3 regions of the Mesorhizobium sp. B2-4-7 genome follow, and region 1 is predicted to be linked to each of the others. Evidence: predicted binding sites of a transcription regulator. Region 1 holds the regulator's gene; each other region holds the start of a gene.
What was found. Region 1 encodes LexA, which represses DNA repair genes until DNA is damaged. Its sites were predicted from a motif close to TGTTCNNNNTGTGTTCNG; they were not measured.
Positions count from the first base shown of each region.

Region 2: FJ946_RS07535 (DNA recombination protein RmuC) is a predicted target of LexA. The motif match lies at 4,289-4,306, and genes of this name have one in related genera.
Region 3: recA (recombinase RecA) is a predicted target of LexA. The motif match lies at 2,044-2,061, and genes of this name have one in related genera.

Region 1 covers NZ_VFVH01000009.1:163,645-169,432, reverse strand. Annotated here, with positions in the region: gene kynU (kynureninase) at 1-1,148, opposite strand, end outside; gene FJ946_RS22625 (TetR/AcrR family transcriptional regulator C-terminal domain-containing protein) at 1,145-1,822, opposite strand; gene lexA (transcriptional repressor LexA) at 2,275-3,018, shown strand; gene FJ946_RS22615 (ComEC/Rec2 family competence protein) at 3,012-5,462, opposite strand; gene gltX (glutamate--tRNA ligase) at 5,566-5,788, shown strand, end outside.
Region 2 covers NZ_VFVH01000002.1:176,880-182,667, forward strand. Annotated here, with positions in the region: gene FJ946_RS07510 (DUF6481 family protein) at 1-320, shown strand, start outside; gene sugE (quaternary ammonium compound efflux SMR transporter SugE) at 507-821, opposite strand; gene FJ946_RS30710 (hypothetical protein) at 1,067-1,267, opposite strand; gene FJ946_RS07525 (cation diffusion facilitator family transporter) at 1,467-2,420, shown strand; gene FJ946_RS07530 (GFA family protein) at 2,546-2,950, shown strand; gene FJ946_RS07535 (DNA recombination protein RmuC) at 2,970-4,256, opposite strand; gene def (peptide deformylase) at 4,360-4,890, shown strand; gene fmt (methionyl-tRNA formyltransferase) at 4,897-5,788, shown strand, end outside.
Region 3 covers NZ_VFVH01000010.1:211,464-217,251, reverse strand. Annotated here, with positions in the region: gene FJ946_RS24395 (pseudouridine-5'-phosphate glycosidase) at 1-845, opposite strand, end outside; gene FJ946_RS24390 (carbohydrate kinase family protein) at 892-1,836, opposite strand; gene recA (recombinase RecA) at 2,119-3,216, shown strand; gene alaS (alanine--tRNA ligase) at 3,520-5,788, shown strand, end outside.

The sequences.
Region 1 (5,788 bases):
CCGACATAAAGCGGCGTAAAGCCGAAGCGAATCGTGGATGGCGCGCGGAAATCGCCGATCACGCCGCGCTCGATCAAGGCCCGCATCACCTGATAGCCATGCGGGTGGAGGAACGAAACCTGGCTGCCGCGCTCATTGCCATCGCGCGGGCTTTCGAGTTCGAGGCCGTAGGCGCCGCATTTTGCCTCGACCAGTTGGATGAACAGATCGGTCAACGCCATGCTCTTCCTGCGCACCTCTGCCATGTCGACGTCGTTCCAGACATCGAGCGCCCCTTTGAGCGCGCGCATCGACAGCACAGGCTGCGTGCCGCAGAGAAACCGGCGGATGCCAGTGCCGGCAGCAAAACCCTGTTCGAAGGCGAATGGCCGCGCATGGCCCCACCAGCCGCTGAGCGGCTGGCGGACATCGCCATGGTGGCGCTCGGCCGCGTAGATGAAGGCCGGGGCACCCGGGCCGCCATTGAGATATTTGTAGGTGCAGCCAACGGCGAAATCGGCATTCGAACGGTCGAGCTCGACGGGCAAGGCGCCGGCGGTATGGCAGAGATCCCAGACAATCAGCGCGCCGGCATCATGTGCCGTCCGCGTCAGCGCGGCCATGTCGCGTAACTGCCCGGATTTGTAGTTGACGTGGTTGACCAGGATGACCGCGACCCGCTCGTCGATCAGTTCTTCTATGGTCGGCGCATCGACACCCTCGAGCCGCAGCACCGTGCCCGGCCGCGTCGAGGCAACGCCTTCGGCCATATAGAGATCGGTCGGAAAGCTGTCCCCCTCGGCGATGATGACTGACCTGTCCGGCCGCATCCCGAGTGCCGCATGCAGCACCTTGTAGATGTTGATCGAGGTGGTATCGCAGACCACCGTCTGGCCGGCGGCGGCCCCGATCAGGCGCCCGAGTTGGTCGCCGAGTTCGACCGGCATGTCGAACCAGCCGGCGGTGTTCCAGGCGCGGATGAGATCCTGCGCCCACTCCTGCGTGGCGGCCTTCTGCAGCTCGCCGAACACGGCTGGCGAAGCGGCGCCCAGCGAATTGCCGTCGAGATAGATCACCCCCTGGGGCAAGGTGAAGCGGTCACGCATGGCACGCAGCGGATCCGCGGTGTCCATTGCCTCGATCGCTGCGAGATCGGGAATTTTGCTCATGGTCGCGATGTTCCTCGGTGAGAAGAGCGCCCTGGAAACGGGCCGGCTGTTTTGCCGCCCGGGCAAGGGCTGGCCGCATAGAGGCGCAAGAACAGGGTGAACGCCCGGTTCGATCTTTGCTCGATTTCCGCCCGAGGCAGTTCCTCGAGCACCCCAACGATCCGGCGAACCTGGAGATCGCCGATCAAAAGACTGATGTAGATGTCGGCGGCTTCGGCAGGATCGTCACAGGCGATCGGGCCGGCCCGACTTGCGGTTCGAAGCAGGTCGCCAAGAAGCGGCATTATGGTATTGCGGCCGAATTGCGCGATCGATTGGCCAAGCGTGCCTGTATCGTTGACGTCGCCGGCCGCGGCGCGATTGAGCGCCACCGCCTTGTCGCCCGTCACGAGGGTCAGCAGGACTGGCCCGAGCAAGTTCAGGGTTTCGAGCGGATCGCGCGCCTGGTGAAGGGCGTCCTCCAGCAGCTTCCTTGCCTCTCCCGCATTGGCTTCGATCAAGGATCGAAACAGGGTCTGCTTGTTGCCGTACCAGTTGTAGAGGGTTTCGTTCGAGGCCGATGCCCGCTTGGCGATAGCAAGCAGGGAGGCGCTCTTGTAGCCGGTTTCCCGGAGCACCGCATAGGCGGCCTCCTCTATCCGTTCGCGTCGCGCGGCCTGCTTCGGCGTGGTCATTGGTGTTCCTCTTCGAAAACCGTACATTATTATACGGTTTCGTCAAGCGAACGAACGAACGCAGCCCGTCGCGACCAGTGGTGGTGTCTGGCCGTTTTCCGGCGGAAGTTGGCATTTTGGTTTCGTTTCGTTCACGAGCCGCAGGGGTTTCTAATCCGCCCAAACGCACCCCGCACCTGCCGGTCACCCAGCTTGCAGGCTTGTGCCAAGAGTGGAGACCGGTCGGGCCACAGGCCATTAACCAAAATAGTTTCAAAGGGCCCGGGAGCGCATTGACGACGGACCGCGCTGGCAGGATGCTGGCTGCGGGAGGGCATTTCGTTTCCGTCGCCTTAACAAATTCATTAAACTTTAAATGGTTGCGGAACACAACTGGAACAGATAGTGTTTGTTCTGGGTTTGTTTTCTGATTCTGGTTCCAGACCCTTCGTGCAATGCCTTTGGGGGCCGCCATGCTCACGCGCAAGCAACATGAACTCTTGATGTTCATCCATGAACGGCTGAAGGAAAGCGGCATTCCGCCGTCCTTCGACGAGATGAAGGAAGCGCTGGACCTCGCCTCCAAGTCGGGAATTCATCGGCTGATCACGGCGTTGGAGGAGCGCGGCTTCATTCGCCGCCTGCCCAACCGGGCGCGCGCGCTGGAGGTGCTGCGCCTGCCGGACTCGATCGCGCCGGGTCTTAACGCGGCAAAGAAGTTCTCCCCGAGCGTCATCCAAGGCAGCCTCGGACAGGGCAGCAGCCCTAGCCGGCAGATCAAGCCGGCGACGTCTTCGCGTCTGCCCGCTGCCGGCAATGACGACGACGCGGTTTCAGCGGTGTCGATCCCGGTCATGGGTCGCATCGCAGCGGGTGTGCCGATCGACGCCATCCAGCATCAGACGCATTCCATTTCAGTGCCGCCTGACATGATCATGGGCGGCGAACACTATGCGCTGGAGGTCAAGGGCGATTCGATGATCGAGGCCGGCATTTTCGACGGCGACACGGTCATCATCCGCAATGCCGACACCGCAAGTCCCGGCGAGATCATCGTGGCCCTGGTGGACGAGGAGGAAGCAACGCTTAAGCGCTTCCGCCGAAAGGGTGCTTCGATTGCGCTCGAGGCTGCCAATCCGGCCTATGAAACACGTATTTTCGGACCGGACAGGGTCAAGGTGCAGGGCAAGCTGGTCGGCCTGATCAGGCGCTACTGAGCGGGGTCGGCGGTGGGCTTTTCGGGTTTACGGTAAGGCGGCAGTCCCCTTGCCTCGCGTGAGAATTTTCGCTGTTCGTGCCAAGGCCGATATGGCCTGTCGACGGCAAAGCTGACCCGTGCCGGTGCCGTCGCCGATTGCCGGTCGAAGAAGACGGCGGCACTTCCCTTACGAGCGAGCTGCCGCTTGGTGATGACGAGAACCAGCGGATTGTGGCAGGGGTCGTAGCCCGCGGGGTCGTTGATGACGATCAGATCCGCATAGGAGCAGGCCCTCCAGGCGTCCTTGCGATCCTCCACCTGCGCGATGATCGCCCCCGAGGTATGCCGGGCCATGCACAGGCCCGTGAAGCAATAGAAAGGCGCTCCCGCCGGAAGTTGCGCGGGATCGAAGATGTCGAACTGTCGGTCTCCGCTGTCGAACAGTTCCGGCGCAACGATGGTTTCGGACTTCAGCGCGCGTTTCCAATTATCGACGGTGAATTCGTTCGGGCGCGCCCGGTTGATCGCGAGCTCGCCGCCGCCGATCGGCAACGCCACCAGGCGGGCATCCTCCGAAATCAGCACGTCCGGCGTGCGCGTGTCCGAGACGGTCAACAGGCCGGCGAGCGCGAAGGGAAGTGCCGCCAGCCGCAGCCATGTCGTGGCCATCGTCGCGATGACCAGGGCGATCGCCACCAGAAGGACGGATTGCTGCGAAATCAACCCGACCGCGTCGACCGGCGAGCGTTGCGAGATCCATCCTGATATGGCGATCATCGCGGCCAGTCCCTTGCCCATCAGATAAAGGGATGGTCCATCGAACCCGAACGGCATCAGCAGCGCGCTGGCAACCGCAAGGAACATCACGACAGAAACGATCGGCATGACGGCAAGATTGGCGAACAGGCTGAGCGGCGACACGCGCTGGAAATGCCAGATGGCGAAAAGCGCCGTGGCGCTTCCCGCGATAATCGAGGTCATCGCCAGCCCACCTGTCGCCAGCAGCAATTTTCGCGTCAGCAGGCCAGGCAAGGTCCGTTGCGGCGGCGGGGTCCGCGCTTTGTCGGCTTTGCGATCCGACCAGCCGGCATAGGCGCCGACCAGGGCCGCGGTGGCGGCGAACGACATCTGGAAGCTCGGCCCTACCACCTCGTGCGGCGACACCACGATGACGGCGATCGCCGAAATAGCCAGATTGCGCATGGTGAGTGCCGCCCGATCGAACAGAACGGCGATCAGCATCACCGCCAGCATGATGAAGCTGCGTTCGGCGGCGACAACGACGCCCGAAATGACGAGGTAGGCGGCGATCGAGAAAAGTGCCGCCGCGGCCGCGTATTTCTTGACCGGCCGACGGGAGGAAAAGTTCGGAAACAGCGCGAAGCCGCCACGCAGCAGACCCATGACGGTGCCGGCGACCAGCGCCATGTGCAGCCCGGAAATTGAGATGATGTGGTAGATGCCGGTGCGTCGCATCGCTTCATTGATCTCGTCGGGAATCCCGGCGCGAACACCCACGATCAGCGCCGCGGCGATCTCGCCCTCGGCGCCGCCGATGCTGCCCCTGATATGGTCGGCAATGCTTTCGCGAGCACTCTCGATGGCGGCTGAGAGGGCGGCCCACAACGGCCTGTCATCGGCTGAGACGATTTTGGGGTTGCCGAGAAAGAAGCCGCTGGCGCCTATGCCGGCGAAGTAGCTGTCGAAGGAAAAGTCGTAGCTGTCCGGCCGCACCGGCCCGGTCGGCGGCAACAGCCTGGCATAGCCGGTCACGAGGGAGCCGGCCGTCACTTCAGCCGGCACCTTGCGCGCCGAAAGGCGAACGCGCTCGGGCGCGTAGCGTAGTTTCGGCCGCGCGGTCGATGTCACATCGATGGTCAGCCGGATGCGCCCGGTCTCCATCTGGTCGACCGAAACGACGCGGCCGGTGATTTGCGTGGAGATTTCCGAGCCCAGCATCCGCGTTCCCGCTCGCCACGTCTCGACTTTGCCGGCGAGCATGCCGAGCGCGCACAACAGCGCCGCCATGAAGCACAGATGCGTTTTCGGCCATGAGCGTGAAACGAGCGCGCACAGCGACATCAGGATCGCGACCGCGACAGGCTTGGCAAAGCCCGGCTCCGCCGCCAACGAAAAATACGCAATCGATCCGCACGCCAGGAACACCGGGACGAGCAGGAAGCCTATGCCCCGATCGAGTTCGAGCTCGGACGCTCTGGCCACGCCGTTGCGCAGACGAGGCCACGAGGCACGGCCGAACTCACGGCGCAGGCGCTCGGCCGCGCCGGCTGCGGGAATGCCGGGCGGCGTGGAAACATCCGCCGGCGGCGACTTGCCCGGCTGCTGTAGGGGCGGCAACGCCAGCGGCAATGAGGCGGGCGCGGGCATGGCAAAAAGAGAGCGTTCGCTGACGCCGGCAACGACGTCCTCGCCTTCCTCCGCGCCCCGGCCCGCTCCAGCCATCGGGTCTGCCCCTTGCGCCCTCGACACCCTATGCTACATGAACGCGCGACGCGCGAAAGTGCGTGTGATCCGCACCCCGCTCCAGACGTTTCCCGAGAGTTGTATGTCCGACAAGGTTGTCACCCGTTTTGCCCCCTCGCCCACCGGCTACCTGCACATCGGCGGCGCGCGTACGGCGCTCTTCAACTGGCTCTACGCCAAGCACACCGGCGGTACGATGCTGCTGCGCATCGAGGACACCGACCGCGAGCGCTCCACCGATGCGGCGACAGCAGCCATTCTCGAAGGACTGACTTGGCTCGGCCTCACCTGGGACGGCGACGCCG
Region 2 (5,788 bases), on a different contig from region 1:
CAGTGCTGGCGCGACAGGCCGAACGCAAGGCTATCCTTGCGGCGCGTGAGATACGTGAGGCCGAGAAGGCGAGGCTGAAGCAGGAAAGGCTGGCACGCGAGGCAATCGAAAAGGCTGAGCGCGAGGCCGCAGCCGAAGCCGCACGGATCGCGGCCGAAGAGGCGGCGCAGGCGGAAGCCAGGATTCGGGAAGCCGAAGAGGCCGAGCGCATCGCGCGTCTGCTGGCCGACGAGGCCGAGCGCAAGGCGAAGCGCGATGCGCGCTATGCGGCGCGCAAGGCGCGCACCGGCAGGACACCGCCAGGCTTTACCGGCCGCTAGCCTCAGACCGCCGGAGCAATCTGCTTCGAGGATCAGGGTCGCTGCGAAGCGGCCCTGCATGCGTTTGTCCGCGCGCCAATTCATGCGATTGCCGACGCCGGTTGTGATGCGACTTTCGCGGAATTGCTCTGTTTGCTTCGACGCAATTCCGGACGGAAAGCCGCTTCGCACCTTTCCTGGATTGCTTTACGCCGCGAATTTCAGCCCCATAATGCCGCAGACGATGAGCGCGATGCAGGCGAGCCTGATCACGGTCGCCGGCTCGCCGAGTAGCCAGATACCGAGCAGCGCCGTGCCGACCGTGCCGATACCGGTCCACACCGCATAGGCGGTGCCGACGGGCAGCGCTTTCAGCGCCAGTCCAAGCAGCGTGAGGCTGACGATCATCGAAGCGACCGTGAGCACGGTTGGGACGAGCCGGGTGAATCCGTCGGTGTATTTGAGGCCGATTGCCCAGCCGATCTCGAACAGGCCGGCGAAAAACAGAAAAATCCATGACATGGGGAACGCTCCATCCAAGCATCGCACCGACGTCCGTTTCGGGACGATGCAATGCGCGATCGACCGAGCACCGCGGAAGCCGTCCGGCTGCCGATGCCCTATCAAACAGTGGGCGGGTCGTCCCGACCGGATTTCAGGAGATGTGGGGTCGTCCCCGCACCAGATATAGGCTGTCTTAACGCCGTATCAACAAGGTGCCGGCGGTGTTTCGAACGCCGCCGGCGAACTCCATCCGAGGCACGCGACTATTTTTCCTTGAGCCTCGTTGCCTTGACCGGCGGCGCCTTGAGCGTGGGAGCAGCGGCCGGCTTCTTGGCGTCCTTCTTTGGCTTGCGGGCCTCCTTGCCTGCTTTCATCGCACCTTTTGCCATGATTCGTTCCTCCAGTTGCGGGAGGCGAAGTGAAACAAGAGAAATGCCTCTAGGCAAGGGGCTGTTCGCGGCCATGGCCGCGAAAACCGGCAACCTGTTTCGGCGGCCTTATGAATCCGAACCGGCGCGCAGCGACTTGAACGGACGGGGTGTTGGTGCGTCGCGATGGCCGCGAAATTTCGGCGGGCCCGCAGCATGATCTCAAGGAAATCGGCTCCCACTTTTCCTGCAATTGCTCTAGACTTCGCGTGTCGGACAGGACGACAGGGAAGCAATGGCGGGGCATGGCGGCTCTCGAACGGTCATCTACGCGGCGCTCGCCGGCAATCTCGCGATCGCGCTGACCAAATTCGTCGCAGCCTTCTTCACCGGCAGTTCGGCGATGTTTTCGGAAGGCGTGCATTCGCTGGTCGATACCGGCAATGGTAGCCTGCTGCTTTATGGCATGCATCGCGCCGCACGCCCGGCCACCCGCGCGCATCCGCTCGGCCATGGCCGCGAGCTCTACTTCTGGAGCTTCATCGTGGCGCTTCTCGTCTTCGCGCTCGGCGCCGGCGTATCGTTCTACGAAGGCGTGACGCACATCATTGCGCCCGAACCGGCCGCCAATGTCAGGGTCAACTACATCGTGCTCGGCCTGTCGTTTCTGTTCGAGGGCAGCTCATGGCTGGTGGCGCTGAGGGAATTCCGCCGGCAGAAGGGCCAGCAGGGCTGGCTGCAGGCCGTGCAATCGAGCAAGGATCCAAGCGTCTACACAGTGCTGTTCGAGGACAGTGCCGCGCTTCTCGGCCTGATCGTCGCCTTTGCCGGCATATTGGCGGCGGAGATTTTCGAGATGCCGGAACTGGACGGCGCCGCCTCGATCGGCATTGCGCTGATCCTGGGTGCGACCGCGGCCTTCCTGGCGCGCGAGAGCAAGGGGCTGCTCATCGGCGAGCCTGCTTCGCCCGCGGTGCAGAAAGAAGTGCTGGCGATCGCGCAGCAGGATCCGGCGGTGCAGCGGGCGAACGGCGTCCTGACGGTCCACCTGGGGCCGGAAGAAATCGTTGCCGGCCTGAGCATCGAATTCGAGGACCATCTGTCCGCGCCGGAAATCGAAGCCTGCGTCGAGCGCCTCGAAGCGCAGCTAAGGAAGGAAATGCCCGAGATCACCCGGCTGTTCGTCAAGCCGCAGACGTCAGGCACCTGGGAACAGCGACGCAAGCTGATCGAATCAGCATCCGAGTAGACTTTGAGCATAGCCTCGAAACCCGCGTTCCATTCCTCGGGATCATGCCTCTGGATCAGCGTCGCGTCGTTGCCTTGCGCCGCTGCGCCGCTAAAATCAGCCGATCGAGTTTTGGAGGACTGATTATGAAGATCGACGGCGGCTGTCATTGTGGTGCCATCACCTATGAGGCGGAGGTCGAACCGGAAAAGACCTCGATCTGCCATTGTACCGATTGCCAACAGTTGACCGGTACGGCCTTTCGCGTCACCGTTCCGGCGTCTGAAGATCACTACCGGATCACAAAGGGTACACCGAAGGTCTACATCAAGACCGTGGCAAGCGGCGCCAAGCGCGTCCAGGCCTTTTGCGCCGACTGCGGCTCGCACCTTTACGCCACGTCGGTCGGAGATGGCCCAAAGGTCTACGGCATTCGAGTGGGAACCGCGCGGCAACGCCAGGATTTGATTCCGACACTGCAAAAATGGCACCGCTCGGCGCTTCACTGGCTACCTGAATTTCACGGCATGGCCACAGTGGAGGAGCAGTAGCGCCGTCCGGTGCGGCGCCTCATTCGTCGCCTTCGACGACCCTCAGCCTGAGCTGGCCGGTCTTTGAATCGGCAACGCGTGGGGAATCGACAACGCGCGGGCCGGGTTCCGGCTTCGCAGGGGCTGGTGACGCCATGTCAGGGTCGGCATCGCCTCCGGGCTGCGCCCCAAACTCCAGAGCTTCGATCTTCTGGCCGCGTTTGGTCACCTTCGACGTCGAGACGAGGATGTCGTCTATATCCTTGGCCGACTGGGCAAAATGGCCCTGCAATTTGCGCACCCGCTCGTCGACGCGCGAAACATCCTCCATCAGCCGGATCACCTCGCCCTGGATCAGGTGTGCCTGCTCGCGCATACGGGCATCCTTCAGGATCGCCTGGATGACCTGGATCGACAGCATCAGGAGCGACGGCGAGACGATGACGACGCGGGCGCGGTGCGCCTTCTGCACCACCGCCTCGAAATTTTCGTGGATCTCGGCAAACACCGATTCCGACGGCACGAACATGAAGGCGGTATCCTGCGTCTCGCCCTGGATCAGATATTTATCCGCGATATCGCGGACATGCACCTCGATGTCGCGGCGGAAGGCCTGCGACGCGACCTTCTGCTGTTCGGCGCCTTCGGCGGCGCGGATGGCGTTCCAGGCTTCCAGCGGAAACTTGGCGTCGACGGCAAGCGCCGGCGCGCCGTTGGGCATCTTCACCAGGCAATCGGGACGGCTGCCGTTGGACAAGGTCGCCTGGAACTCGTAGGCGCCGTGCGGCAGACCGTCGGCGACGATCGCTTCCATGCGCGACTGGCCGAAGGCGCCGCGCGTCTGCTTGTTGGAGAGGATCGCCTGCAATTGCACGACCTGGCCGGCGAGCGACTGGATGTTGCCTTGCGCGGTGTCGATGACGGCCAGCCGCTCCTGCAATTTGGCCAGGCTCTCATGAGTGGATTTGGTTTGCTCGGTCATGGTCTGGCCGAGGCGGCCGGTCATGGCATCGAGGCGCTGGCCGATCGATTGCGTCAGTTCCGCCTGCCGCGCGCCGAAGACTTCCGCGATGGCGCCCATGCGGCCCTGCATCTCGGCTTGGCTTTGCAATATGCCGGCCATCCGCGCCTCGGCGTCGCGGGCATGGTCGGCGGCTTCGGCAGCGGCCACGGCGCGCGCCTTGGCCGAGCGCCACAGCGCGACGACAAGCGCCACGAACAGGCCAAGAAACACAAAGGCCCCGAACGCCAGCGCATGGCCGAGCGTGATCGTGGTCGCGCCAAGCCGGGCGACAGGTTCCGAAAGGATGGATGTCAGGTCGTTCATGCACACAGCATAGACGATTCGGCCGGCCAGCACAGATCAAAACGTGAACGATCCCCCGGCGTACCGGTTGACGCCCTTTATTCAAGGTCTTAGGTGAGACGCCATGCCGATCAAGCCGCTCATCATCCTTCCCGACCCCATCCTGCGCCAGGTTTCCAAGCCGGTGGAGCGCGTCGACGCGCCCTTGCGCAAACTGGCCGACGACATGCTGGCGACCATGTATGACGCGCCCGGCATCGGGCTGGCCGCGATCCAGATCGGCGAACCGCTGCGCATGCTGGTGATCGACCTCGCCAAGGAGGACGAGACGCCGGCGCCGCATGTCTTCATCAATCCCGAAATCCTGGAAAGCGCCGACCAGCGCTCCGTCTACGAGGAAGGTTGCCTGTCGATTCCCGACTATTATGCCGAGGTCGAACGCCCGGCTTCCGTGCGGGTCAAGTACCTCGACCGCGATGGCAAGCTGCAGGAAATGGAGGCCGAGGGGCTGATGGCAACCTGCCTGCAGCATGAGATCGACCATCTCAACGGCGTGCTGTTCATCGACCACATTTCGAAGCTGAAGCGCGACATGGTGGTGAAGAAGTTCAAGAAGCTGGCCAAGGACAAGGCTCCGGGCAAGCTGGTGGGATAGGGGACAATGCCCCTTCGCGTGATTTTCATGGGGACGCCGGAGTTTTCGGTGCCGACATTGCGCGCAATTGCCGATGCCGGACATGAGGTCGCGGCCGTCTACACGCAGCCGCCGCGAGCCGCCGGCCGGCGCGGCCTTGAGCTGACGCCGTCGCCGGTACAGCGCGAGGCGGAACGGCTGGGCATCGAGACGCGCACGCCGACGTCGCTCAAGGGCGAGGCCGAACAGGCAGCTTTTCGCGCGCTGCAAGCCGATATCGGCGTGGTCGTGGCTTACGGCCTGCTGCTGCCCAGGGCGGTGCTTGAGGCGCCGCGACTGGGCTGCATCAACGGCCATGCCTCGCTGTTGCCGCGGTGGCGCGGTGCGGCGCCCATCCAACGGGCGATCATGGCGGGCGACAGCGAAACCGGCATGATGGTCATGCGCATGGAAGAAGGCCTCGACACCGGCCCGGTGGGGCTGGTTGAAAAATGCGTCATCGAACCCGATATGACCGCCGGCGATCTGCATGATCGATTGATGAGCGTCAGCGCCGCACTGATCGTGGAAGCGCTGGCGCGGCTGGAAAGGAATAGCCTGGCGTTCACCGCCCAAGCGGTTGAGGGGGTGACCTATGCCAAAAAGATCGATAAATCCGATACGCACGTGGATTGGACGCGACCCGCGGCCGAAGTTCACAATAATATTCGCGGCCTGTCGCCGTTCCCCGGCGCCTGGTGCGAGGTTGAAATTGGTGGCCGGGTGGAACGGCTGAAACTGCTTCGCTCGACGCTTGCGCAAGGTGTGGGCGAGCCGGGAGGAATTCTCGACGACCGCCTGACGGTCGCCTGCGGAGCGGGCGCGATCCGGCTGGTCGAAGTTCAACGGGCTGGCGGAAGGCCCGCCGCCGCGCAAGAAT
Region 3 (5,788 bases), on a different contig from region 1:
CGGCCGCCGGTGAGTTCGAGGATTTTGGAGAGCAGGAACGGCGTCACCGCCTTGCCGGTAACGTTGAGCGCCTCGGCGGCCTTCTGGGCGGCCTCGATGTAGCCGGCCATCTCGCCGGCCGGGATTTCGTGATCCTCCGGCACCGGATTGGCGATCAGCATGCCGCCGCTCAGGCCCAGCGCCTGTCGCGTCTTGTAAAAATGCGCGATCTCTTCCGGCGCGTGCAAGGTCAGCGGCGCGCGGAACGGCGACTGCCGCGACCAGAAGGCCGGCATGGTCTCGCAGCCATGGCCGATCACGGGCACGCCGCGGGTCTCCAGCACCTCCAGCGTCTTTTCGATGTCGAGGATGGCCTTGGCCCCAGCCGAGACGACGATGACGGGCGTGCGCGCCAGCTCATCGAGGTCGGCGGAAATGTCGAAGCTTTTTTCGGCGCCCTTGTGCACGCCGCCGATGCCGCCGGTGGCGAACACCTTTATCCCAACCATATGCGCGGCGATCATTGTGGCGGCAACCGTGGTGCCGCCGGTGCGCCCTTGCGCGACGGCGAAGCCGAGATCTGCGCGCGAGAGCTTCATGGCGTCGCCGGTCATGGCGAGCGATTCGCGTTCTCCGTCGGAGAGGCCGATCTTGATGCGGCCCGCCACCACGGCGATCGTCGCCGGCACCGCGCCGCCGTCCGCAATGATCCTTTCCACGTCGGCCGCCATGGCGCCATTGTCGGGGTAGGGCATGCCGTGGGTTATGATGGTGCTTTCCAGCGCCACCACGGGCTTCCCGGCGGCCAAGGCTTGCGCCACCGGCGCGTGGACATCGATGAAGGCGCGGGCGGTGTCTGGGGTCATCTGGATCTCCAATCCGAAGTGCGGCGCATCCTTTCGGATGCCGGTCTCATGCCATTTTCTGCTCTTCGGGCACAAGAGCCAGCGCTTGCGCGAAAGTCGCCGTGGTGAAATCGGGAACGGCGCTCGCGCTTTCAATAGCCAGCGTCGCGGCGGCGACGCCCTCGCGCAACGCCGCGCGCAAGGGCATGCCGCGCAGTAGGGCGGCGACCGTCGCGCCGGCAAGCGCATCGCCGGCGCCGGTGACGTCCACGACCTTTCTTGGAGGGGGCGGGACGACGGCAAAGCTGCCGTCGCGGTCGAAGCCCAGCACCGGGCCGCCGCCCGCCGTGACCACCGCGCTGTCGAGGCCGGCGCTTCTCAGCCCGTCGAGGATAGTTTTTTGAGAGGCGGCATCGTCAAGTCCGGCAAGCGCCACCGCCTCGCGCCTGTTCATGAAGGCGACGGCCAGGCCGCCGAGCACCGGAGTCAAGCGCACGACCTTGGCCGGTGAAATGGCAATGGCGAACACGGGCTTGCCGGCGGCAAGCGACACCAGCCGCTCCAGAGCCGCCGATGGCAGATTGGCGTCGCACAGGACGGCATCTGCGGCGGCGATCTCCTCCCTCACCCTGGAGCGGCGGATCTGCTTTGCAAATGCCAGTTCATAAAGCGCCATGTCGGCAAAGCCGACGAGCAGTTCGCCCTCGCGGTCGATCAGCGCCGTATAGCTCGGCGTCGTGCGGTCGAGGAACACCGCGGACAGGTCGGCAATGCCTGCTTCGGCGATGGCGCGCGAAACCGTGTCGGCGGCGGCATCACCGCCGCGCACCGACAGCAACGAGCCCGAGACGCCTCGCCGCACCGTGCTGCGCAATGCGTTGAAGACGCCGCCGCCAACGTCCTCGCGCATCGTGCCCGGGTTGGAGGCAGCCGGCACGTAAGCGCCGGACACCTGGCCGCGCCTGTCGATATGGGCGCCGCCCACCGCCAGGACTCTTGGAGATCTCACCATGCGCCGATATGACCTTTGTTGGCGGTCACGCACAAGCGCCATGCTGTGCGACGGAGCTTCGCAGGCAACAACCAGCGATTCGTGAGATCGGCACGGCGAACCAGCCTGGCCCAATATTCGGACCATGTTGGAGCCGAATCGTGAGACAAAAAAAGAACAAATCAGGATGTTGCTTATTTTTCAGATGCTTGATCCCTCTTGCCAAATGAGAACAAAAAAGGTACAAATAACCAAGGATTACGGATTGTCCGGCCTTCATTGACGACTACGGGGTGATGTATCATGGCTCAGAACAGCTTGCGGCTTGTAGAGGATAAGGCAGTGGACAAATCAAAGGCTCTGGATGCGGCGCTGTCGCAAATCGAGCGGGCTTTCGGCAAGGGCTCGATCATGCGGCTCGGCGCGAACGAGCAGGTCGTCGAGATCGAAACCGTGCCAACCGGCTCGCTCGGCCTCGACATCGCGCTTGGCGTCGGCGGCCTGCCGCGCGGCCGCATCATCGAGATCTACGGGCCGGAAAGCTCGGGTAAGACGACGCTGGCGCTGCACACGGTGGCGGAAGCCCAGAAGAAGGGCGGCATCTGCGCCTTCGTCGATGCCGAGCATGCGCTCGATCCGGTCTATGCCCGCAAGCTCGGCGTCGATCTCGAAAACCTCCTGATCTCGCAGCCTGACACTGGCGAGCAGGCGCTTGAGATCTGCGATACGCTGGTGCGCTCCGGCGCCATCGATGTGCTGGTGGTCGATTCGGTCGCGGCGCTGACGCCGCGCGCCGAAATCGAGGGCGAGATGGGCGATTCGCTGCCCGGCCTGCAGGCCCGCCTGATGAGCCAGGCGCTGCGCAAGCTGACCGCCTCGATCTCGCGCTCCAACACCATGGTCATCTTCATCAACCAGATCCGCATGAAGATCGGCGTCATGTTCGGCTCGCCCGAAACCACCACCGGCGGCAATGCGCTGAAATTCTACGCCTCGGTGCGTCTCGATATCCGCCGCATCGGCTCGGTCAAGGACCGCGACGAGGTCGTCGGCAACCAGACCCGCGTCAAGGTGGTCAAGAACAAGCTGGCGCCGCCCTTCAAGGTGGTCGAGTTCGACATCATGTACGGCGAAGGCGTGTCGAAGACCGGCGAGCTGGTCGATCTCGGCGTCAAGGCGGGCGTGGTCGAGAAATCGGGCGCCTGGTTCTCCTACAATTCGCAGCGTCTCGGCCAGGGCCGCGAGAACGCGAAGCTGTTCCTGCGCGACAATCCCGATACGGCGCGCGAGATCGAACTTGCGCTCAGGCAGAACGCCGGACTGATCGCCGAAAAATTCCTCGAGAATGGCGGCTCCGAAGGTGGCGATGATGGCTTCGAGGATGAAGCCGGCGCGATGTAAGCGCTCGTCGGCACGATCTAGCGTTCGCTGGCGCGATCTAGCGTTCGGTTTGCGGCCCGAGTTCGGCCATAATCCCGGTTCATCAATTTGAGCTTATGTAATCGAGTTCTGTAGTATTGCGTTTCGAACCGCCGGCCCCGTGCCGGCGGTTTGCGTTTTGAGCGGCTGGCGAACCGCGAATTGGCCAGCTTGCGTGTTTCTGGACAGGGTGCCAAGCGGCGGCTAAAAGGCCAGCTCCATCTTCTAAAGCAGAGCCCATTTTCCGCCGGTCCGGCCGGCGGCTCTCTCGAAAAGGCAGCATTCATGAGTGGCGTGAACGAGATCCGGTCGACATTTCTCGACTATTTCCGCAAGGAGGGTCACGAGGTCGTGGCGTCGAGCCCGCTTGTGCCGCGCAACGATCCGACGCTGATGTTCACCAATGCCGGCATGGTGCAGTTCAAGAACGTCTTCACCGGCCTGGAGAAGCGGCCCTATTCGCGTGCCACGACCGCCCAGAAAAGCGTTCGCGCCGGCGGCAAGCACAACGACCTCGACAATGTCGGCTACACCGCGCGCCACCTGACCTTCTTCGAGATGCTCGGCAATTTCTCCTTCGGCGACTATTTCAAGGAGCGCGCCATCGAGTTAGCCTGGAACCTCATTACCAGGGAGTTCGGGCTTAAGAAGGACAAGCTGCTCGTCACCGTCTACCACACCGACGACGAGGCGGCCGGCTTCTGGAAGAAGATCGCCGGCTTTTCCGATGATCGCATCATCCGCATCCCGACCTCCGACAATTTCTGGGCGATGGGCGACACCGGGCCATGCGGGCCATGCTCGGAAATCTTCATCGACCGTGGCGAGCACATCTGGGGCGGCCCGCCCGGCACCCCGGAGGAGGATGGCGACCGGTTCCTGGAATTCTGGAACCTGGTGTTCATGCAGTACGAGCAGGTGACGAAGGACGAGCGGATCGACCTGCCGCGCCCGTCGATCGACACCGGCATGGGCCTGGAGCGCATGGCCTCCATCCTGCAAGGCGTGGAAAGCGTCTTTGAGACCGATCTGTTTCGGCACTTGATCGATGCGGCGTCGTCCGCGCTCGGTCGCGGTCCCGACGCCGAGACCGTCGCATCCTATCGCGTCATAGCCGATCACCTGCGCTCGTCGTCGTTCCTGGTCGCAGACGGCGTGCTGCCATCGAATGAAGGCCGCGGCTATGTGCTGCGCCGCATCATGCGCCGCGCCATGCGCCATGCACAGCTGCTCGGTGCGAACGAGCCGCTGGTGTGGAAGCTGGTGCCGGCGCTGGTTCGCGAGATGGGTCAGGCCTATCCGGAACTGGTGCGCGGCGAACAGCTGATCACCGAGACGCTGAAGCTTGAGGAGACCAGGTTCCGCAAGACACTGGTGCGTGGCCTCGGTTTGCTGTCGGAGGCGACGGAAAAGCTCGGCGCCGGCGACATGCTGGACGGCGAGACGGCCTTCAAGCTTTACGACACCTATGGCTTCCCGCTCGACCTGACGCAGGATGCGCTGCGCCAGCGCAACATCTCGGTCGATCTTGCCGGCTTCACCAATGCGATGGAGCAGCAGAAGGCCGAGGCGCGTAAGCACTGGGCAGGTTCCGGCGAGGCGGCGACGGAAGCGGTCTGGTTCCCGGTGCGCGAAAAAGCCGGTGCCACCGAATTCCTCGGCTACGAGACCGAGCAGGCGGAAGGCATCATCCAGGCGGTTGTCCGCGACGGCAAGACCGTCGACAGCGCCGGCAAGGGCGAAGCGGTAGCCGTGGTCGTCAACCAGACGCCGTTCTATGCCGAATCCGGCGGCCAGATGGGCGACACCGGAACCATTTCAGGCGAAGGCTTCTCGATCGAGATTTCCGATACGCAGAAGAAGGCCGACGGGCTGTTCGTGCATCTCGGCAAGGTGGTCAGCGGCACTGCCAGGACGGGTGCCGCCGTCGAGCTGAAGGTTGACCATGCGAGGCGCTCCAGGCTGCGCGCGAACCATTCCGCGACGCATCTGATCCATGAGGCGCTGCGCGAGGTGCTGGGCACCCATGTGGCACAGAAGGGCTCGCTGGTCGCGCCCGAGCGCCTGCGCTTCGACATCTCGCACAACAAGCCCATCTCGCCCTCGGAACTCGAGGAGGTCGAGCGCATGGCCAATGAGATCGTGGTGCAGAACAGCCCGGTGATCACGCGCCTGATGTCGGTCGACGATGCCATTGCCGAAGGCGCCATGGCGCTGTTCGGCGAGAAATACGGCGATGAGGTGCGCGTCGTGTCTATGGGCACGGGCCTACATGGCGCCAAGGCCAATCGCCCCTATTCGGTCGAGCTTTGCGGCGGCACGCATGTCAGGGCAACCGGTGACATCGGCCTGGTGCGCGTCGTGTCCGACAGCGCCGTCGCCTCAGGCGTGCGCCGTATCGAGGCGCTGACGGGCGAGGCCGCGCGCAAGCATCTCGATGAACAGGACCGGCGGCTGAAGGCGGCCGCCGCAACACTGAAAATCTCGCCGGCCGACGTGCCGGCGCGTGTTGAAGCCCTGCTCGAAGAGCGCAAGAAGCTCGAGAAGGAGCTCA